Regions from separate parts of the Pantoea phytostimulans genome, predicted to be linked through region 2. Evidence: predicted binding sites of a transcription regulator. Region 2 holds the regulator's gene; the other holds the start of a gene.
The links. The regulator LexA, encoded in region 2, represses DNA repair genes until DNA is damaged. The targets are predictions, from matches to a motif close to TNCTGTATGTACATACAGNA.

Region 1 (7,459 bases), 110 kb from region 2:
CGCGAATCGGTGTTCAATTATCAGGTTTACGAGCCAGGCATGCTGCCAACCGACGGTATCAGCAAGGTCTTTTTTACCTGTGAAAATCCTGAGCATCTGATTCCCATGGAGCAGGCGATTGAAGCACGGTGGGGCGACCGCGTTAACGTTAGCTTCTCGCTGCCGACGTGCCTGGAAGTGATGGCGGGCGGCGTTTCCAAGGGCCATGCGTTGGAAGCGGTGTCAAAACTGCTCAACTACTCCTTGAAAGAGTGCATCGCTTTTGGGGACGGCATGAATGATGTTGAAATGCTGAGTATGGCAGGCAAAAGCTGCATCATGCTGAATGCTGCCCAGCGTTTAAAAGATACCTTGCCTGAAGTCGAAGTGATTGGCAGCAATGTCGAGGACGCTGTGCCGCAAACCTTGCGCGCTCTGTTTTTATCATAGATAAGCTGTTGAAAGAAAAAGGCCGGTTATCCGGCCTTTTTTATGTCGACTCAGGCCAACTGTTTTTTGTGTTTATGTTCGCTGACCATTGTCAGCAGCAGCAGAATCACTGCTAACACACAGCCGACAATCATCACTAAAAATCCACCGTCCCAGCCGAAATAATCCACCGTGTAACCCACGATAGCGCTGGCTGCAACCGAACCGCCCAGATAGCCGAATAGACCCGTAAAACCTGCCGCTGTGCCTGCCGCTTTTTTCGGTGCCAACTCCAGCGCATGCAGGCCAATCAGCATTACCGGGCCGTAAATCAAGAAGCCGATAACGATCATACAAGCCATATCAATGCCGGGATTACCTGGCGGATTTAGCCAGTAAACCGCTGTAGCGATGGTCACCAATGTCATGAAGAACACACCGGTTGCACCACGATTGCCGCGGAAGACTTTATCTGACATCCAGCCGCACAGCAGGGTGCCGGGAATGCCAGCGTATTCATATAAGAAGTAAGCCCAGGAAGATTTATCCAGGCTGAAATGTTTGACCTCTTTGAGGTAAGTCGGTGACCAGTCAAGAATGCCGTAACGCAGCAGATAAACAAACACGTTAGCCAATGCGATGTACCACAACAGTTTGTTGGGTAAAACATACTTCATGAAGATCTGTTTAGCCGTGAGTTCCTCTTCATGGCTGGCGTCGTAATCCACCGGATAATCGTTTTTATACTCTTCAATAGGCGGTAAACCACAGGATTGGGGCGTGTCGCGCATTAAAGCAAAAGCAATAATTGCGATCGCAATCGCACCAAAAGCAGGCATATACAGCGCCGCTTTCCAGTCATTGAACCAAGCCATGCCGAGCAGGAAAAGCAGTGGAGGAATGCCACCGCCCACGTTATGTGCGCAGTTCCACACCGAAACAATGCCGCCGCGCTCTTTTTGCGACCACCAATGCACCATGGTACGACCACACGGTGGCCAGCCCATTCCCTGAAACCAGCCACACACAAACAGCAGCACAAACATCACCATGATGCTGGACGTTGCCCAAGGCACAAAGCCCATTATCAGCATCACAGCCGCAGCCAGAATCAATCCAGCCGGTAAGAAAACGCGTGGATTCGAGCGATCCGAAACGGAACCCATGATGAATTTGGAAAAGCCATACGCGATGGAAATACCGGAAAGCGCGAAACCCAGATCGCCACGGGAAAATCCTTGTTCTACCAAATAAGGCATGGCGAGAGCGAAGTTTTTTCTGACCAGGTAGTAAGCGGCGTAGCCAAAAAAGATGCCAATGAAAATTTGCCAGCGCAGGCGGCGGTAAAGCGGATCGATATATTCGTCAGCAACCTGCGACTTATGGGGCGCGGGTTTAAAGATACTCAGCATAGGAGTGGCCCTCCGGGCGCATTATGGTTTTCGTTCCCAGCAACGTGGATTATAAAAAAAGATTTACTCTGGTGTTCCATTTCGCGCACAGAATAATAATGGTTTCGTAACGTTACTGTGATGAATCGCGCATTTGTTACAGTTTTGTGACAGTAAAGCGCGTTTAAATCCAAAAAATGGATCATTACGCGCGTTTTGTCGAGAGGAGATGAAGAGATGGATTTTCATTGAAGTGTAAGGGGTTCACAAAACAGCAAGCAAAGGTTTGATTGCTCTGTTAACACTCAGTTGTAAACCAAATAGCGCAACCTTATTAAAGCACATTGTTTACACTGGTCACTTCGTTTATATCGGGGTCGTTAGCGTGCTGTTATTGATTGTTACCACCATACTTTGGGCTTTTTCATTCAGCCTGATTGGCGAATATCTGGCGGGACAGGTGGATACCTGGTTCTCAGTTTTAATGCGATTGGCTTTGGCGGCATTGGTGTTTTTACCCTTCCTGCGCTGGCGTGGTTATCGCCTTTCAACGCTGTTGCTTTATATGTTGGTGGGCATGTTGCAGCTCGGCATCATGTATTTGATCAGTTTCGAAGCCTATCTCTATCTCAGCGTGTCAGAATTTTTGTTGTTCACGGTGATGACGCCGCTCTATGTCACGTTGATTTATGACGTGATAAGCAAGCGTCCACTGCGTATCGGCTATATCTTTAGCGCTCTATTGGCCGTAGCGGGTGCCGCGATTATTCGTTACGACAAAGTCAGCGAAAATTTCTGGTTTGGTCTGCTGCTGGTGCAGCTGGCAAATATCTGTTTTGCGGCTGGCATGGTGGGTTACAAACGCCTGCAAGAAACGCGTCCAATGCCGCAACACACCGCCTTTTCCTGGTTCTATCTTGGCGCGGTGCTGATTGCCGCGATCGCCTGGTGCGTTTGGGGAAATCCGAATAAATTACCGACGACTTCGCTGCAGTGGAGCATTCTGGTGTGGTTAGGCGTAGCAGCCTCGGGTCTGGGTTATTTCATGTGGAACTATGGCGCAACGCAGGTCGATGCAGGCACGCTGGGCATCATGAACAATATGCATGTGCCGGCTGGATTACTGGTGAATCTGGCGATTTGGCAGCAGCAGCCGCATTGGCCGAGTTTTATCGCGGGGGCAGCGGTAATTATTGCCTCGTTATGGGTGCATAAACGCTGGGTTATTGGAAAGAGTCCGACATAATTATTGATTATGGCCAGGCGGCTTTTCGTCGAAAAGGCGAAGCAGCAACGTAAAAATGGCGAAGCCTTTACTCAGGGCTTCGCCGTTATATTTTTGCAATGAGCGTGAGGCGAACTTAAGCCGGTTTACCCGTCTTTGGACGATGAATCATCGCGAGTCCCTTCAGGAAATTACGCATAATCTGATCGCCGCACTCGCGGTAGTTTTTGTGATCAGGTTTACGGAAGATCGCGCCAATTTCAGCTTGAGAAACGGTGAAGTTAGCCTTTTTCAGTACGTCAGGAATGTCAGTAGTTTTCAAATCGAAAGCGATGCGCAGTTTTTTCATAAAGATGTTGTTGTTCATTTTGCGCTCAATGGAAGGCGCTGGCATATCTTCACTTTTGCCACGGCGATGGAAAATAAGCCCGTTAAGGAAATAACCCATCAACACGTCAGGACAGGGACGATACGCGGCGTCGTCATCTTTTTTTAACCACGTCTGCACATCGGTTTCTGGCACATCGCAACCTGCCAGCGCAAAAATCGCCACCACTTTGGCATCGCTCAAATTGAGCATGTAGCGCACGCTGCGCAGAATATCATTGTTAGTCATGGTGAAATCTTCTTATGGTCAGTCGACAGGCTGCGCATTATAGGGGATTTTACCTGCGCTCGCGCAGGTTTGTGGCGATTGATTAGCGTTGCAGTACGGTACCCGGAAGCTGGGCATTGCGCACAAACGGCAGATGCTCACAGGCGTGCTGGCGAGCAAAACGAATAAAGGCTTCCAGCACCGGCTGGCGCTGCTCGCCGTCACGTACGGCGGCGTAAAGCCGACTCCATAATCCATCACCCAAGGTTTTAGTTACCACCAATCCCTGTTTCTCAAAACTCTCAACCACCCAATGTGGCAAGGCGGCAATGCCCATGCGCGCCGACACCATCTGAATCAACAACAACGTGTTATCAACGCTTTTCAGTGCCGGGCTGACGCCAGCGGGTTGCAGGAAGTTACGCCAGATATCAAGGCGTTGTCGCTGCACCGGATAGATCATTAATACCTCGTCAGCGAGATCGTCTGGCGAAATGTGCTCAACCTGCGCCAGCGGGTGATCCGGCGCCAGAACAAGGCGGACTTCAAAATCAAACATCGGTGAATAAAACAGGCCAGAGCGCGGCAGGATATCGGACGTCAGCACCACGTCCAGCTCGCCTTGTTGCAAGGCGGGTTGCGGATCAAAGGTGACGCCAGATTTGAAGTCCATTACCACTTGCGGCCAGCTTTGGCGGAAATTATCCAGCGCAGGTGTTAACCACTGAATACAGCTGTGACATTCAATTGCGATGCGCAGCGTGGTTTGATGCGGCTCATGGCAGGCTTGCAGCGCTTGCTGTATTTGCGGCAGAACCTGCTCAGCCAGTTGCAATAAAATTTCTCCCTGCGGCGTAAATCGCAACGGCTGACTTTTACGGACGAACAGGCGGAATCCCAGCCGCTGTTCCAGATCGCTGAACTGATGTGACAACGCAGATTGCGTCTGATGAAGCTGGGCAGCAGCAGCAGCCAGCGAGCCAGTATTACGCAGAGCCTGAAGCGTCCGCAGGTGCTTGAGTTCGATCATGAGAGTCCTTCACATCGAAATGAACAAATTGCGCTTGAGGAACATACAGTACCCGCAGAATATAGCGGTGTAAACATCTGGACGGCTAAACATCTTTGGCTGCCAGCTTCAAGCCAAAGAGAAAGAATATCTGGAGAACAGCAAATGACCATTCTGAACCATACTCTCGGCTTCCCTCGTGTTGGTCTGCGTCGTGAACTGAAGAAAGCGCAGGAAAGCTACTGGGCGGGTAACAGCAGCCAGGAAGCGTTACTGGCAGTGGGCCGCGAGCTGCGTGCACGTCACTGGCAACAACAGAAAGATGCCGGCGTGGATCTGCTGCCGGTTGGCGATTTCGCCTGGTACGATCATGTTTTGACCACCAGCTTGCTGCTGGGCAACGTGCCTGCTCGTCACCAGAACAAAGAGGGTTCAGTTGATCTCGATACGCTGTTCCGTTTGGGACGTGGCCGTGCACCGACCGGCGAACCGGCTGCAGCCGCTGAAATGACCAAATGGTTTAACACCAATTATCACTATATGGTGCCGGAATTCACTCAAGGTCAGCAGTTCAAACTGACCTGGACGCAGCTGCTGGATGAAGTAGACGAAGCGCTGTCACTGGGCCATAAAATCAAACCCGTAGTGCTTGGTCCGGTGACCTATTTGTGGCTGGGTAAAGTCAAGGGCGAGCAATTTGATCGTTTATCACTGCTGGACGATATTCTGCCGGTGTATAAGCAGGTTCTGGATGAACTGGCTAAGCGTGGTATTGAGTGGGTGCAAATTGATGAGCCTGCGCTGTCACTGGAACTGCCGCAGGCCTGGCGCGACGCTTTTAAAGTGGCTTACGCTGTGCTGCAAGGCCAAAGCAAAATACTGCTAACGACCTATTTCGACAGTATTAGTCAGAATCTTGATGTGATTCGTGAACTGCCGGTACAGGGTCTGCACGTTGACCTGGTTCACGGTCGTGATGACATTCAGCAACTGAACCAGCAACTTCCTGCTTCCTGGTTACTTTCGCTCGGCGTGATTAATGGCCGCAACGTATGGCGTGCTGATCTGAGTAGCTGGTTTAAACGCCTGCAACCGCTGGTGAGTCAGCGGGAGCAATTGTGGATCGGCTCTTCCTGTTCACTGCTGCACAGTCCGATTGATCTGAGCGTGGAAACACGTCTGGATGAAGAAGTGAAAAGCTGGTTTGCTTTCGCCCTACAGAAATGTGCTGAGCTTTCACTGCTGAGTCAGGCATTAAATAATGATGATGCCGCCTCGCTGGAAGCCTGGAGCGCGCCGATTCGTGCTCGTGCTCACTCTAGCCGTGTACACAACGCTGCAGTGGGTCAACGTCTGCAAGCGATCACCGCACAGGATAGTGAACGACAAAGCCCTTATGGCGAGCGTGCTAAGGCACAGCGTCAACGCTTTAACCTTCCAGCCTGGCCAACCACCACCATCGGTTCTTTCCCGCAAACCACAGAGATTCGTGGCCTGCGTCTGGATTTCAAACAGGGTCGTCTGGATGGCAACCACTATCGCACCGGCATTGCCGGGCACATCAAGCAGGCGATTGTTGAGCAAGAGCGCTTAGGTCTGGACGTACTGGTGCACGGTGAAGCTGAACGTAACGACATGGTCGAATATTTCGGTGAACATCTTGATGGCTTCGTCTTTACACAAAACGGTTGGGTACAAAGTTACGGTTCTCGCTGCGTTAAGCCACCGGTAATCATTGGTGACATAAGCCGTCCTGAAGCGATCACCGTTGAGTGGGCGAAGTATGCGCAATCACTGACGGACAAGCCGGTAAAAGGCATGTTGACCGGTCCCGTAACCATTCTTTGCTGGTCATTTCCCCGTGAAGATGTGACGCGTGAAACCATCGCTAAGCAAATTGCGCTGGCGCTGCGTGATGAAATAGTCGATTTGGAAAAGGCGGGTATCGGCATCATCCAGATCGACGAACCCGCACTGCGCGAAGGTCTGCCGCTGCATCAATCTGATTGGGCTGCATACCTGACATGGGCCGTTGATGCTTTCCGTCTGAATGCTGCCGTAGCGCAAGACGACACGCAGATTCACACCCACATGTGTTATTGCGAGTTCAACGACATCATGGATTCTATTGCGGCGCTGGATGCGGACGTGATCACCATCGAAACATCTCGTTCAGATATGGATCTGCTGGAGTCGTTTAGAGACTTCGAATATCCGAACGAAATTGGTCCAGGCGTGTATGACATTCACTCGCCAAATGTACCAAGCGTTGAATGGATAGAAGCGCTGTTGCAGAAGGCGGCTAAGCGTATTCCAGAAGAGCGTCTGTGGGTGAACCCAGATTGCGGCCTGAAAACGCGTGGCTGGACCGAAACGCGCCAAGCGCTGGCGAACATGGTCACAGCAGCGAAAAACCTGCGTGGTGAAAAAGTGTAAAGGTGTGTTGAGTTGAATCTTTGGGGCGCTCAGGCGCCCCCTTTTTTATTGGTTAAGCGGATGGCGCAACACCGTATTGTTTAAACCAGGCCAGCATGCGCGCCCAGCCATCTTTGGCTGACTCTGCGTGGTAGCTGGGTCGATAATCGGCATTAAAAGCATGGCCTGCTTCGGGATAAACGATAATTTCAGCTTTGGCATTTGCAGCATGTATCGCCTGACGCATCTGCTCCACGCTTTCCAGGGGGATGCTCTCATCCTGCCCGCCATATAAACCCAGCACCGGCGCGGAAAGATCGACAGCAATATCTATTGGATGTTTTTGCTGCTTCATGGTTTTGTCTCCCATTACGCGGCCATACCACGCCACGGCGGCACGCAACTGTGGATTATGT
Region 2 (7,459 bases):
GCATCATTGCGTGCGTCATACCATGTCCCTGCCGCCATGGCGGAAGAAGAAATAAACAGTGCACTTAACATCACCGGGTAAGCCAGCGCTGAGCGCTGAACGAATTTTTTCACCATCTGCCTGTCATCACCTGTAAAAAGTGCCGTCGAATCATTCAACGACTGAATAGGTTGTTAGCGCTATTGTGAACGTCAGCTAACACGTTATTGCTGTGAATTCGAAGGAAACAGTGTCTCAATTCAACGGATTGGATGTTTTTGTATCAGATTAGCGTTGTTATTGTTCAAGTTAGTGCAAAAAGAACGGTGCAAGACCAGCCATTCCTTAAATACTTTTGAACATTAATACTTAACTCAGTGAGATGCAAAGCGAAATGGCGGAAAAATCCTCAACCTGTTGAAATAGGTTGGATCTATTTAAGCGAGGCTTCCGCACTTAACCGAAATTTTGACGCGTAGAAAGTGACGTAAATGCCTGTTTTTCACGCCCGGTGCAACGCCTGCGTGAACAAAATTTGTGTGATAAAATAACATCACTTATTTAGCGGAGAATTTTCATGTCGACGATGACGTCAGAGCAAATTATGTCCCAGGCGGAAAAACTGTGCCTGCAGCGCGGTGTTCGTCTGACTACGCAGCGTGCAGAAGTATTACGTTTGATGGCTGAGCTGCCAGGTTCAATCAGCGCCTACGATTTGCTGGATCAGCTACGCGTAAGTGAGCCGCAGGCTAAACCTCCTACCGTATATCGCGCGTTGGATTTTTTGCTTGAGCAGGGTTTTATTCATCGTGTTGAATCCAACAACAGCTACGTGATGTGCCACCATTTTGATGCACCTGCGCATACGTCTGTGATGCTGGTATGCGATCGCTGTGCGGCGGTTATTGAAAAACATGCACAGGGCGTAGAAAACATCATTGGTTCGCTGGCCACGGATGCACATTTCGCTCTACGTCATAGCGTCATTGAGGCGCACGGTTTATGTGAGAAATGCGTTGCGGTTGAAGCTTGTACACACCATGAAAGCTGTGAACACGATCATCAGGTTGACGTGAAAAAGCGTGGGAAGAAGGGATAGTTGGCACATCCTTGTGCCTGTCCGGTATGAGCGTACCGGTGGGTAGGAGCATCGTCCTTAAACTGTCTTAATTACCAGCGATAATCTTTGTTATGGCCTTCCCAGTCTGTGACTTCTTTCTCCGCCTCATCCTTAGCGTAGCCATAACGTTCCTGGATTTTACCAACAAGCTGATCGCGTTTACCTTCAACAACTTGCATATCGTCGTCTGTCAGCTTGCCCCATTTTTCTTTGATTTTGCCTTTGAACTGCTTCCAGTTACCACTCGCTTCGTCGTGATTCATAGCAGACCTCCGGTCATCCTTCAGGTTTCAACTTATATCTCGCCATGCAAGATAATATCGATATAAAGCGCTACTCATGTGCGCTATTGAAAGTTAATTATAGTAGAGGATTTTAGATCTGCTGGAACATTACAGAATATTCTGTAGAGCGCGGTTCTGTACCACGCCCTATTTTAAGCGGTAAACCAGCTGTTGTTTTGCCAGTGACGCCGCCATATCCACCATAACGACAGGCCGCGCAAGGCAAGAAACACCATGACTGCCAGCCATAAAGCGTGGTTACCCAACCACGGTAAAGTCAGTAAGGTAATGAAATAGCCTAACGCCGCAATCGCCATACTGTTACGCATTTCACGACCCCGCGTTGCACCAATGAACATTCCGTCTAGCAAATAACACCAAACGCCGACTATCGGCATAATGATTTGCCAGATTAGATAGCGATCTGCCATTTGCCGTAGTGCGTCGATTGAAGTGAGCATAGAAACGATATACGTGCCAAACAGGATGTAAATCAATGAGAAGAAAAGTGCGACCAGGAAAGCTTGCCGACAGGCGGCGCGCCAGACACGCAGCAATTTAGTGCCATCTTTAGCACCATGCGCTTCGCCTGCAAAGGCTTCTACGGCGTAGGCGAATCCGTCAAGCGCATAAGCGGTGAATGTGATGAACATCAGCAATACCGCATTGACTGCGACGACATTGGGCCCGATACGGGCACCTAACAGGGTCAGCGAGGCAAAACAGAGTTGCAGCATGAGCGAACGCAGCATGATATCGCGGTTAAGTCGTAACAGTCGGCGCATATCTCCGCGCCAACTCTGTTTGAGCAACGCCATATTGATACCCCGCAGTTTCAACACGCGCCATACCATGGCTAATCCCACCGCCAGGGTGACATATTCTGCCAATGCGGTTGCGGTTGCCGCCCCAGCGACCCCCCAATGCAAATCAAGCACCAGCCACAGGTCGAGCAAAATATTGACCAGATTGCCCACTACCAGCAGGATCACCGGCGCTCGCGCATATTGCACACCCAGCAACCAGCCCAGGATCACCAGATTCGCCAGCATCGCGGGGGCGCTAAGCCAGCGAATATGGATAAACAGCGTTGCCTGCTCCAGCACTTGCGGATTACCGCCAATCATATGCGTGGCAAGCTGGCTGACAGGGTCGCGTAAGAAAATGAAAATTACGCCGGCGACAAGCGCCATCATCAATGGCTGAGTCAGGGCACGAGCCAGCGCAGCTTTATCATTCGCACCGAATGCTTGTGCCGTTAAACCGGTGGTGCTCATACGCAGGAAAAGCAGCAGCATAAACAGGAAGCTAGTGATAGTGGTGCCTACAGCGACGCCGCCGAGGTAAACAGGACTATCAAGGTGCCCAATAACAGCGGTATCGACCAATCCCAGCAGCGGGACGGTGATATTAGAAAGGATCATCGGCAGCGCAAGCCGCCAAAGATTTTTATCAGTTGCAGTCAAAAAACGCATTCGCAAATCCGTGCTCAGCGCCGCTGCATCAGCAGGTAAGACAGCAGCGGCTAAATTTGGGCAGACAGAATAGCATCAGACTGGCGAACAAAAGCGACTATAGGAAGATTACAGCCACTCGCCGTTGCGAACGACGCCAACAGCCAGACCCTCAATGGTCAGCGACTGGGCACGCGTATCGACCACAATCGGTTCAAAGTCGTTATTTTCTGGCAGAAGATGAACAATTGAACCCTGTTTTTTCCAGCGCTTAACGGTGACTTCATCATCAATACGCGCGACAACCACTTGTCCGTTACGCACATCTTGCGTTTTGTGCACCGCCAACAAATCACCGTCCATGATGCCGATATCTTTCATCGACATACCGCTTACGCGCAGCAGGAAATCAGCGGAAGGCTTAAACAGACCGGGATCAACTTTGTAATGCGTTTCAATGTGTTCTTGCGCCAGCAGCGGTTCACCTGCGGCCACGCGGCCAATCAGCGGTAAACCTTCCGAGGCTTCTTCTTCCATTAACAGACGAATACCCCGAGAAGCGCCAGAAACAATCTCAATAACGCCTTTACGCGCTAATGCTTTGAGATGCTCTTCTGCCGCATTGGGTGAACGGAATCCCAGCTGTGCGGCAATTTCTGCACGCGTTGGCGGCATGCCTGTTTGATTGATGTGATCGCGAATCAGGTCATAGACCTGCTGCTGCCTGCTGGTTAACGCTTTCATCCCGCCCCCTGGTTGTTTATACAGTCGCTGTGAGTATATACAGGTATTGGTGAAATGGAAACCAAAAGTCAGGCAATAATCAGCCGTTTGACGGGTTCTGGAAAGCCTATCGCAAATGCGACCAAAGCAAAGCGATCCAGACGAAAACGGCCAGTAAGATACTCAGCAAGACGGCGGCTGAACCCATATCTTTTGCACGCCCGGCAAGGGGATGGTGCTCCTGCCCGATGCGGTCAACAACAGATTCAATCGCACTATTGAGGATTTCAACGATGACCACGAGCACGACGGCCCCAATCATTAATACGCGAGAAACGGTGTCCACATCCAGCCAACACGCTACCGCAATGGCGATTAACGCGGCGATAGCTTCCTGGCGGAACGCCGCTTCGTATTGCCATGCAGCACGAAGACCTTGCCACGAATAACCGGCAGCCTTCACAATTCTAATAAGACCGGTGGCATTATTTGCCATATTATGGGAACCCTTTCAACGGATTGACGTCAATGTCTGGGCTGCCAGCTAATGGCACCACCACAGATCTTCGCTGCGCTTTCTGGTATGCTTGCGGCGCTTTGCTAACAAGAGGCTTCATGTTGTCTATGTCAGGTTGGCGTAAACTTTATTATAAATTACTGAATTTACCACTCTCGTTTTTGGTAAAGAGTAAGGCTATTCCGGCCGATCCCGTTTCTGAACATGGTCTGGATCCTACCCGGCCCATTATGTATGTTCTGCCGTACGATTCGAAGGCCGACTTACTGACATTACGCGCGCAGTGCATTAAGCACGATCTGCCCGATCCCCTCTCTCCACTCGAGATTGATGGCTCGCTGCTTCCACGCCACGTTTTTATCCACGATGGCCCGCGCGTATTTCCCTATTTTGTGCCCAGCGTTGAGTCGGTGAAAATCTTCCATGATTACCTCGACTTGCATCGCAACAATCCGGCACTCGACATTCAAATGCTGCCGGTAACGGTGATGTTTGGTCGGGCACCGGGGCGCGAAGTTCAGGGTGAAGATACGCCGCATCTGCGCGTTTTAAATGGTGTACAGAAATTCTTTGCGGTGATTTGGCACGGGCGCGACAGCTTTGTGCGTTTCTCACCCACCGTTTCGCTGCGCCGCATGGCGACTGAACACGGTACAGATCAATCCATCGCTCAGAAGTTAGCGCGTGTTGCGCGTATTCACTTTGCACGTCAGCGTCTGGCCGCGATCGGCCCCCGTTTGCCGGCTCGTCAGGATCTCTTTAATCGGTTACTGCAATCGAAAGCGATTGAGAAAGCCGTTGAAGATGAGGCACGCAGCAAAAAAATCTCTCATGAAAAAGCGCAGCAAAATGCGGTTGAGATGATGGAAGAGATTGCAGCCAACTTCTCTTATGAGGCGATTCGCGTTACCGACCGCGTAATGGGCTGGTTGTGGAGCCGTCTTTATCAGGGCATTAACGTCAACGGCGGCGAGCGCGTACGTCAGTTAGCACAAGATGGTCACGAAATTGTTTATGTGCCTTGCCATCGCAGCCACATGGATTATTTGCTGCTCTCTTACGTGCTTTACCATCAAGGATTAGTGCCGCCTCACATCGCAGCGGGTATTAACCTCAACTTCTGGCCTGCTGGACCGATTTTCCGTCGTTTGGGCGCCTTCTTTATTCGTCGTACTTTCAAAGGCAATAAGCTTTACTCCACCGTATTCCGCGAATATCTGGGTGAACTGTTTACCCGCGGATATTCCGTTGAGTACTTTGTCGAAGGTGGACGCTCTCGCACCGGTCGCTTACTTGATCCCAAAACCGGTACGCTGGCAATGACGCTTCAGGCGATGCTGCGTGGGGGTAATCGTCCGATTACGTTAGTGCCCATTTACATCGGTTATGAACACGTGATGGAAGTCGGCACCTACGCTAAAGAGTTACGTGGCGCAGCCAAAGAGAAAGAAGGCTTTATGCAGATGGTGCGCGGCTTGCGTAAGCTGCGCAACCTGGGCCAGGGCTACGTCAACTTTGGCGAACCGCTGCCGCTGGTTAATTATCTCAACAAGCGAGTGCCAGAATGGCGTGATGCAATCGATCCTATTGAGCCACAACGCCCAAGCTGGCTAACGCCAACGGTGAATGACATCGCCGCGCGGTTGATGGTGAGGATTAATGAAGCAGGCGCTGCCAATGCCATGAACCTGTGCGTGACAGCCCTGCTCGCTTCGCGTCAGCGCTCACTCACGCGTGAACAATTGATTGAGCAGCTCGAATGCTATACCCAGCTACTGCGTAACGTGCCTTACTCACCCAACTCAACCGTGCCGGATCTTACCGCCGAAGCGCTGCTTGATCATGCAATGGGCATGAACAAGTTTGAAAGTGAGAAAGACAGCATTGGCGATATCATCATTCTGCCGCGTGAGCAGGCGGTTTTGATGACGTACTATCGCAACAATATTCATCACATGCTGGTGATGCCGTCGCTGATTGCCGCTATCGTGCAGCAGCATCCGAATTTGAGCGAAGCTGAGTTGTTGCGTCAGGTTAGCCTGATTTACCCCATGCTGAAGAGTGAACTTTTCCTGCGCTGGCAAACCGATGAGTTGCCGCAGCTGCTGTCCAATTTCTGTGAAGAACTGGCGCGTCAGGGCCTGATCACTATCGAAAATGGTCAGTTACGTTTTACTGCCGCACGCTACCGTACTCTGCAACTGCTGGCGGCCGGTATTCGCGAAACGTTGCAACGGTATGCCATTACTTTCTCGATTCTAAGCGCTAAGCCTGCGATTAACCGCGGCACGCTGGAAAAAGAGAGCCGCACGTTAGCGCAGCGCCTTTCAGTTCTGCACGGCATCAATGCGCCGGAGTTCTTCGACAAAGCGGTCTTTACCTCACTGGTGCTGACGCTACGCCACGAAGGCTATATCAGCGACAGCGGTGATGCAGACGTGTTACAGACGCAGGCAACCTGGCTTATTTTGGCCGACCTGGTTACCAGCGATGTACGCCTGACGATTGAGAGCGCAGTGGCGCACGAATAAGCGTTTGGTCATATTGATGTCAAAAAAAGGCGACCTCTTTAAACAGGTCGCCTTTTTATTGAGTGCCAAGAATGCGTTAGAAAATATGGCTGAACGGCGCCGTATTCATCAGCACACCGATAAACAGCACCAACCCAACATAGTTATTGTTGAGGAAGGCCTGAAAACAGGGCTGACGCTCGCGCTGGGCAATCAGTCGCTGTTGATGCACAAACAGCGCAGCAGCCAATAATAAAGACCAGTAAAACGCGCCATTTAATTGCAGTAATAAACCTACCCACGCCATCAGTATTAGCGTTGCCAACTGCAGTAACCCAATGATCAGTTTGTCAAAACGACCAAACAGAATCGCTGTCGACTTCACGCCAATCTTCAGATCATCATCGCGATCAACCATGGCATATTGCGTGTCATAAGCCACCGTCCAGCAAATATTAGCGATGAATACCAGCCAGCAAACAAAAGGTAAGGACTCACTAACTGCGGCCCACGCCATTGGAATAGCCCAGCCGAATGCCGCCCCCAGCACCACCTGCGGCAAATGGGTATAACGCTTCATAAAAGGATAAACCCAAGCCAGCGCCAGCCCCACGACGGAGAGCAGAATAGTCATCAGGTTCATGGTCAGCACCAGTACGAATGCCACTAATGCCAACCCAACAAACAAATATTTTGCCTCTTTTGAACTCACCGCACCGCTGGGTAACGGGCGATTTTGCGTGCGCTGGACGTGACCATCCACCTTGCGATCGGCATAGTCGTTAATGACGCATCCTGCAGCACGCATCACGATAACGCCCAAAACAAACACCACCAGTACGGAAATGGGTGGCACCGCCATGTTAGCCAGC

Region 1: the regulator LexA is predicted to act here: its motif matches at 4,681-4,700, upstream of metR (HTH-type transcriptional regulator MetR).

What each region holds. Positions count from the first base shown of each region.
Region 1 covers NZ_CP173698.1:3,285,989-3,293,447, forward strand. Annotated here, with positions in the region: gene yigL (sugar/pyridoxal phosphate phosphatase YigL) at 1-429, shown strand, start outside; gene glpT (glycerol-3-phosphate transporter) at 480-1,820, opposite strand; gene ACF2G4_RS15400 (carboxylate/amino acid/amine transporter) at 2,185-3,045, shown strand; gene ACF2G4_RS15405 (DUF1456 family protein) at 3,161-3,640, opposite strand; gene metR (HTH-type transcriptional regulator MetR) at 3,723-4,649, opposite strand; gene metE (5-methyltetrahydropteroyltriglutamate--homocysteine S-methyltransferase) at 4,794-7,064, shown strand; gene ACF2G4_RS15420 (dienelactone hydrolase family protein) at 7,117-7,459, opposite strand, start outside.
Region 2 covers NZ_CP173698.1:3,391,481-3,398,939, reverse strand. Annotated here, with positions in the region: gene ACF2G4_RS15890 (conjugal transfer protein TraF) at 1-116, opposite strand, end outside; gene zur (zinc uptake transcriptional repressor Zur) at 557-1,078, shown strand; gene ACF2G4_RS15880 (CsbD family protein) at 1,150-1,362, opposite strand; gene dinF (MATE family efflux transporter DinF) at 1,536-2,858, opposite strand; gene lexA (transcriptional repressor LexA) at 2,967-3,581, opposite strand; gene ACF2G4_RS15865 (diacylglycerol kinase) at 3,688-4,056, opposite strand; gene plsB (glycerol-3-phosphate 1-O-acyltransferase PlsB) at 4,185-6,608, shown strand; gene ubiA (4-hydroxybenzoate octaprenyltransferase) at 6,685-7,459, opposite strand, start outside.